Regions from separate parts of the Dendronalium sp. ChiSLP03b genome, predicted to be linked through region 2. Evidence: riboswitches for the same ligand, from Rfam matches in the RefSeq annotation. Region 2 holds a riboswitch; the other holds the start of a gene.

Region 1 (3,420 bases), on a different contig from region 2:
AGCTATGTAACAGAATGTAAAATCGATATAACCCTTGCGATTGCTTCATTCCACTTCGTTCCATTCGCAATGACATAGCGTGAATTATTTCAGCCGTTCTACTTACTCAAAGCTTACACCCAATCTCAACAGACAACCTTTGTGCGTAAGTCCTGACTCTATCTAACTGGCTATATTTTGCTGTGCTTTTAGTGATTTACTTTTCTGGTGGCAAATCTACGCTGTAAACAGTTTTTCCTGCCAAGTTACGCAGTGTTACCGTCATTACCTTTGTATAACTATTAATTTTGACTGTACCAAAGAATTGCAAACCTTCACTTGGCGGTCGATTTGCTTTCGTACCTGGAGGTAAACTTTGAAATACTAGTTGCGGGCCAAAGGTATTTTCTAATTGGTTTGGCCCAAACGTGCCAGAGTTGAGAGGCCCGGCAACAAACTCCCAGAAAGGCTTGAAATCGGTAAACTGCGCTTTAGCAGGATCGTAATAGTGGGCTGCTGCGTAATGTACATCAGCAGTCAACCAAACAACATTCTGGATATTCTTGTTTTTGATAAATCTGAGTAAATCTGTAAGTTCTAATTCTCTTCCTAAAGCCGGGCCGTCTTTATTAGCCCAAGCTTCAAAGTTAGTGCTGCCATCTGGAACTATCAGTCCCAAGGGCATATCACTGGCAATTACTTTCCATGTCGCTTTCGATGACAGCAGTTGTCTTTTCAGCCATTGCACTTGTTTTCTGCTCAAAAATTCCGTTTCTTTGCTTGGTACAGGCTGATTATTGGGGGTGTTTGGCCCGCGATAGGTGCGCTCATCAAGCATGAAAATATCTAATAATGAACCATACGCAAAGGAGCGATAAATTCTGGTCTTATCTGGATTATTGGTTGTATAACTAATAGGCACATATTCTAAAAACGCTTGCCTTGCCCTTTCTGCCAGCAAGTTAACATCCTTGACTGTATAGCGGTCATCATTCTGGATAATTTGTCCAGGATACCAGTTATTTCTTGTTTCGTGGTCGTCCCACTGTGCCAATATGGGAACTTCAGCATTAAAACGTTTGACATTTTCATCCAGCAAATTGTAGATGTAGTTACCACGAAATTCTTTGAGAGTTTCTGCTACTTTCGATTTCTCTGGTGTAGTAATATTTTTCCAAATAGTGCCGTCGTCCAGAGTTACTTGTGATTGAATGGGGCCATCAGCATAAATATTGTCGCCAGAATGGATGAAAAAGTCGGGATGAAGTTGGCGCATGGTTTCGTAAATTTTCATGCCACCGAAATCGGGATTAATACCCCATCCTTGACCGGCAGTGTCTCCACCCCAAACAAAGAATATATCTTGCCCAGATATAGGAGGAGTTCGGAAAGTACCTTTTACAGGAGCGCTATAGATATTTTTATAATCTAAATCTTGAAAAATTACCCGATAAAATATTTTTTGATTTGGTGGTAAATTCTTAAGATTAAGTCTGGCTGTAAAGTCGCTATTTTCTAAAGCATTTGATCCGAAAACACGCTGCACATTGCGAAAAGATTCATTGGTAGAATATTCTACTAACATTTTGGCAGGGCGATCGCTGCGACTCCAAATGATAACATTATCGTTGGTAATGTCTCCACAGGCTACGCCATAAGGTATGCCAGGACGCATTTTATCGGAGGTGATAATTGCAGGTGCTTGGGCAAAAACTTGTGATTTGGATATAAGATTTGTGGAAATAATTCCACCTGTTGTGATAGCTGAACGTAGCAAAAACTGACGACGGTTTAGCTTCAATGGTGAATTGGATTCCATACTTATTTATGATAAGCTCAAACAAAAAATATTACAGAATAGGTGTTTACCATATTTCCCAATGGCAATAAGTAAAGCTTGAGTTATCAAAAAATTAATAAAAGATTATACTCAGCAGGTCGGCATGAATCTTTATTATTAAGGCAAGGCAGAAGGCAGAAGTTAAGAGGGTTTTAGTTAACTTTACTTTTCATTACTTAGTTCTGTTGATTTGCGCTTTTCTACTTAATTTAAATTTGAGGTCACACCTTTAATGCTATTCCAACACAACTTGGATTTTACAGAAATTTGCCAGTAAACCGTCCAAGACAGGTTGTCAACAAGTTAGCGCTAAATCTTAAAACCCTCTTTCCTCCTGCCCTCTGCCTCCTGCCTTCTGCTTTTTTTGATGATAAATATTTCACGCTGACATACTTAGTTGCCTTCTTATGCTACATTACTAAAGCTTGGAGTCGGGAAACTCCGGTGAAATTCCGGGACTGTGCCGCAGCTGTAAGGAAAAGCCAAAAGGTAAAAAATCAGATTAACTTTTGACTTTCCAAGTCAGAATGCCAACTCCAGCAGTGTCTTCAAGACACACTTATTATCTACTCTCTGCGTTGCACGGAGAAGGAGTTTCAGTTTTGCTGTCTGGTAACGCCTGTCCTGGTTTGTTTTACGTCACACCTGCTCAAGATGGTATATTGTCTCGCATCAGAATACCAGGCGGGATGCTTAATAGTACACAATGCCGTGCGATCGCAGATATCGCTGAACAGTATGGTGGTAGCTATATCGATGTGACTAATCGAGCCAACCTACAAGTCCGCGAAATTCGTACCCAGATAAATCCTGCCGTCCTGAAGCACCTCCAAGATATAGGCTTGGGTTCTCGTACTTCAGATGTAGACCACATCCGCAATATTATGACCAGCCCTACTGCTGGGATAGATCCTCAAGAATTAATCGATACCCGTCCCTTTGTCGAAAGTTGGGATAATTACATCGCCACACATCCTACCCTGTCAGGACTGCCTGCAAAATTTAGCGTTTGCTTTGATGGTGGTGGATTAGTATCAGTGTGCGATCGCCTGAATGATATCACCTTTGCTGCTGTCTTAGTTAACGCTAAAGTTTACTTCCGCCTCTATCTCAGTGTCGGTACGAAGGGCGAACCACCCAGCGATATGGGAATTTTCTTAGCACCAGAGGAATGTTTGCCAGTTTTGGCAGCTTTGGCGAATCTCTATCTAAATCATATTGATACTACTAGTAGGCGTAAACCGCGTTTGAGAGAGTTACTAAATTGTTTGGGTTGTGAAAGTTATCTTCAGGAAGTAGAGGCAAGGCTGCCTTTTCCTTTTTTCCGCAGTGAAATAAGAGAAAACCTAACCCCCCAACCCCCTTCCCTACGAGGGAAGGAGGAATTTTTGCCTATCTTGGCAGGTGAGGGATTAGAGGTGAGATCGGATACCGAGTATCAACACATCGGTATTCATCCCCAGCGTCAGTTAGGTTTATTTTATATAGGTATCGTGTTGCCCCTTGGACGCTTGGAGAGTAAGCAATTGCAGGGTTTAGCTGATTTGGCAGAAAGCTACGGTAGCGGCATCAGGTTAACTCCTTGGCAGAATTTGCTTTTA
Region 2 (3,420 bases):
TTTTTGTCCTGCCAAGGTATCGCGCTGGTTGATGAGATAAATACTGATTAAAGTCAAACCAACTCCCGCCCATTGCAATGGACTGAGGACTTCTGAGAGAAAGAGATTGCCAAATAGCAAAGCAAAAACTGGAGTAAGGAAGGTGAGAGAACTGAGACTAGTCAGATTGCCACTAGAGGCAAAGTAGAAAAATAACCCATAAGCGATCGCACTGCCAAATACTGTCGCATAACTCAAAGCCACCCAATCAGAACCTAAAAGATTCTGCCACTGCTGGGATTCCACAGCTGATGAAATTCCCCATAAAGGCAATCCACCCAAAATCATGTGCCATCCCGTAGCTGTCACCGGATCGGCATGGCGGGTCACAAACCGAATTAACACTGTTCCCACTGCCATCGACATTGCTGCTAACAGCATTAACCACTCGCCACTGGCAAAAAGACTTTGCCAATTGCCAATTGTGGCATTTACGCCTGAGTCAAAAAAATGGAAAATCCACTCATCCGGCAAACCGATTAAACTAATGCCCGTGACTCCCAATCCTAGCCCCAGCCATCCCCAAAAACCAATGTGTTCCTGGAATAGCCACAACGACAGCAAAGCAACAGCCAAGGGTTGCGAGTCAATCATCACAGACCCTAACCCTGCACTAGTTCTGACTAACCCCTCTGCCAAAAAGCCTTGAAACAGCGTGCCATCTACCAAGGCAAATAAGGCAATCCACAACCATGCTGCCCAACCTTTGGGTTGGGGTCTACCCATGAGTGCTGCTGCGATCAGAATTAATATCCCAGCTGGCAGCAAACGCACACCTGCCATGAAAAGTGGTGTGGTGTGAGGTATCACTCCTTTCATTGCCACCATCGCTGTACCCCACAGGAAAAAGGGAGCGATTAGCAGTAAGGGGGCGAAGGGAAATCGAATAGAACTGAGTTTCAGCTGCATGGATTTGCTGATGCCTTTGTTCAACAAGGGCAGAGATTGCTTTAACTAATTCTACCGAATTGTGTCTTTTTGTAAAGGAAAGAATACTCAGTCTTAAGGAGGAAACGGGGTAAGAGAGAAGGGGGAGCAGAAGGCAGAAGGCAGGAGGAAGAAGTAGTTATTATTTCTCCCTTGTCTCCATCATCTCCCTTATCCCCAGTCCCCAGTCACCAGTCCCCAATTTGACAAGTTTCTAGGCGAGAAAAAAGACCTACGCATAATTGCCACCAAGAAGCTGTAGCGATCGCACTATGCCATTCCCAAACGCCTAATACTTTGACTCGCCAAACCTGCTCAAAAAAACCAAAAAAAGGTAAATGTCCTATAGGTGCGCCATCATCCCAGATGAGGTTACTATAATCAACCCAAGAGTCTTTTAACCGCCATCCGACGCGATTGCCAAAATCGATACAAGTTTCGGTAGCAGCAACCTTTGTTTTTTCTAGAATAATTTATTTTTTGGAAGTCCCTGACGTTGCAAGCGTGTATCATGGGTTGTTTCCATTGTGGACACTGGTGGTATGATGGATGGGCAATTCGGTTCTGGTGGGTGTCAGCCACCAGAGGTAACGGGGAAAGTTCGGTGTAAATCCGGCACTGTCCCGCAACTGTGAAGGAAAGGCAAAAGGCAAAAGACTAAAATTCACTTTTTCTTTTTAACTTTTTAAGTCAGGATGCCCGCCGAAGTATACTTATCAGTCCTACACATCTGCGAGGTACAGATGACTACCACTGCAAATATTTCTAGTACTAACCCCTCTGGTATCCCTCACACCTTATTTGTATGTACAACCTGTGCCAGTGTTTGGCAAGACGGAAAACGTCAAGGTGAGAGTGGGGGTCAAAAACTTCTACAGCATCTCCAGCAGCTTGCACAAAATTGGAATTTACGAAAGGAATTCCCTATCCAAGAAGTGGAATGCATGAGTGCTTGTAATCGTTCTTGTGTCGTCGCCTTTGCTGCTCAAGGCAAGTTAACATATCTGTTTGGTGATTTAGCCACTGATGGAAGTGCATCTGCTGTTCTGGAATGTGCTAGTCAATACTATGCCAAGTCTGATGGTCTACTACCTTGGTTAGAGCGACCGGAACCGCTGAAAAAGGGGATTTTGGCAAAGATTCCACCGTTAGTAAGAAGCACGAAGGTGGAAGGATGAAATATTGAATTTCAGCTTTTATCCTGGGTATAGAAAGTTTCTCCAATGGCAGAAAACGCAGAGAAAGCTATGATGCGCGTTTTGATTTTGGGTGGAACCGGAGATGCTGCCGAATTAGTTGCTAGAGTTGCGACTATCCCAGGAATTGAAGCGATCGCATCCCTAGCCGGTCGCACTCGCGAACCATCAACCCCAATTGGCAATGTCCGCATTGGAGGCTTCGGCGGTGCTACTGGATTGGCTGACTATCTGCGTCAGATGCATATCGACTTGCTCATTGATGCTACCCATCCCTTTGCTGCTCAAATTTCCTTCAATGCGGCGGTCGCTGCAACCGAAGTGGATATACCACGTCTAATGATGATTCGCCCTGTGTGGCAGAAGGTGAGTGGCGATCGCTGGATTGAAGTTGACAATATTAACGCTGCTGCCTTTGCCCTCAAAAATCAGGCGCAGCGGGTATTTTTAACCGTTGGCAGACAAGAACTAGCCGCCTTCGCTTATTTGAAGGAAATTTGGTTTCTCATGCGGACGATCGATCCTCCTACTGCTGATGCTGTGGTGCCACCAGGAATAGTGCTGTGCGATCGCGGGCCTTTTGCCCTGCAAAACGAAAGAGAAATCCTCACTCACTACGATATCGATACCATCGTCAGTAAAAACAGTGGTGGTGATGCAACCTACGCCAAAATTATTGCAGCGCGGGAACTGGGACTCAAGGTTGTGATGGTAAATCGTCCAGCTATACCAGCAGGGGAACAAGTCGCGGATGTTGATGGTGCTTTAGCATGGCTTTGTGACAAGTTGTAAAGCTAGTGTGAAAAGGCAGAGAGGTATGGGGAAAATAATAACTCCCAATTCCTAACTCTTGTACAGACACGATTAATCGCGTCTGTACTCCCAATTCCTAACTCTCTCTACAACTTTGGTCGCTAGAAATCGATATGATAGATAAGTAGATAAAACTTAAAGAATATTTATCAAATGCTGATTGACTCCTCTGGCTTGTCCAAAGTAAGAGACTCAGTAAAAGCAAAAATTTTCTTCGGTCATCAACCCAGTACCGAGTTAATCGCCATTCTTACCGTCTACTTTGTCCAAGGAATTTTAGGGTTGGCGCGTTTAGCCGTCACCTTTTTCCTCAAAGACGAGCTCCTACTAAGTCCAGCTCAGGTATCAGCACTATTTGGAGTTGTCGCCCTCCCTTGGATTATCAAGCCGGTGTTTGGCTTTATCTCCGATGGCTTACCCATATTCGGCTACCGTCGTCGTCCAT

The links. Region 2 has a riboswitch for cobalamin ahead of RMY31_RS32060 (DUF1636 domain-containing protein). Riboswitches for the same ligand answer to the same signal wherever they lie in the genome.
Region 1: linked by a shared signal. The riboswitch ahead of cobG (precorrin-3B synthase) and the one ahead of RMY31_RS32060 (DUF1636 domain-containing protein) in region 2 are both predicted to bind cobalamin.

What each region holds. Positions count from the first base shown of each region.
Region 1 covers NZ_JAVRBR020000143.1:100,491-103,910, forward strand. Annotated here, with positions in the region: gene RMY31_RS33065 (alkaline phosphatase D family protein) at 197-1,798, opposite strand; cobalamin riboswitch at 2,231-2,373, shown strand; gene cobG (precorrin-3B synthase) at 2,347-3,420, shown strand, end outside.
Region 2 covers NZ_JAVRBR020000140.1:78,226-81,645, reverse strand. Annotated here, with positions in the region: gene RMY31_RS32070 (DMT family transporter) at 1-948, opposite strand, end outside; gene RMY31_RS32065 (GUN4 domain-containing protein) at 1,155-1,397, opposite strand; cobalamin riboswitch at 1,509-1,688, shown strand; gene RMY31_RS32060 (DUF1636 domain-containing protein) at 1,710-2,144, shown strand; gene RMY31_RS32055 (cobalt-precorrin-6A reductase) at 2,217-2,954, shown strand; gene RMY31_RS32050 (folate/biopterin family MFS transporter) at 3,129-3,420, shown strand, end outside.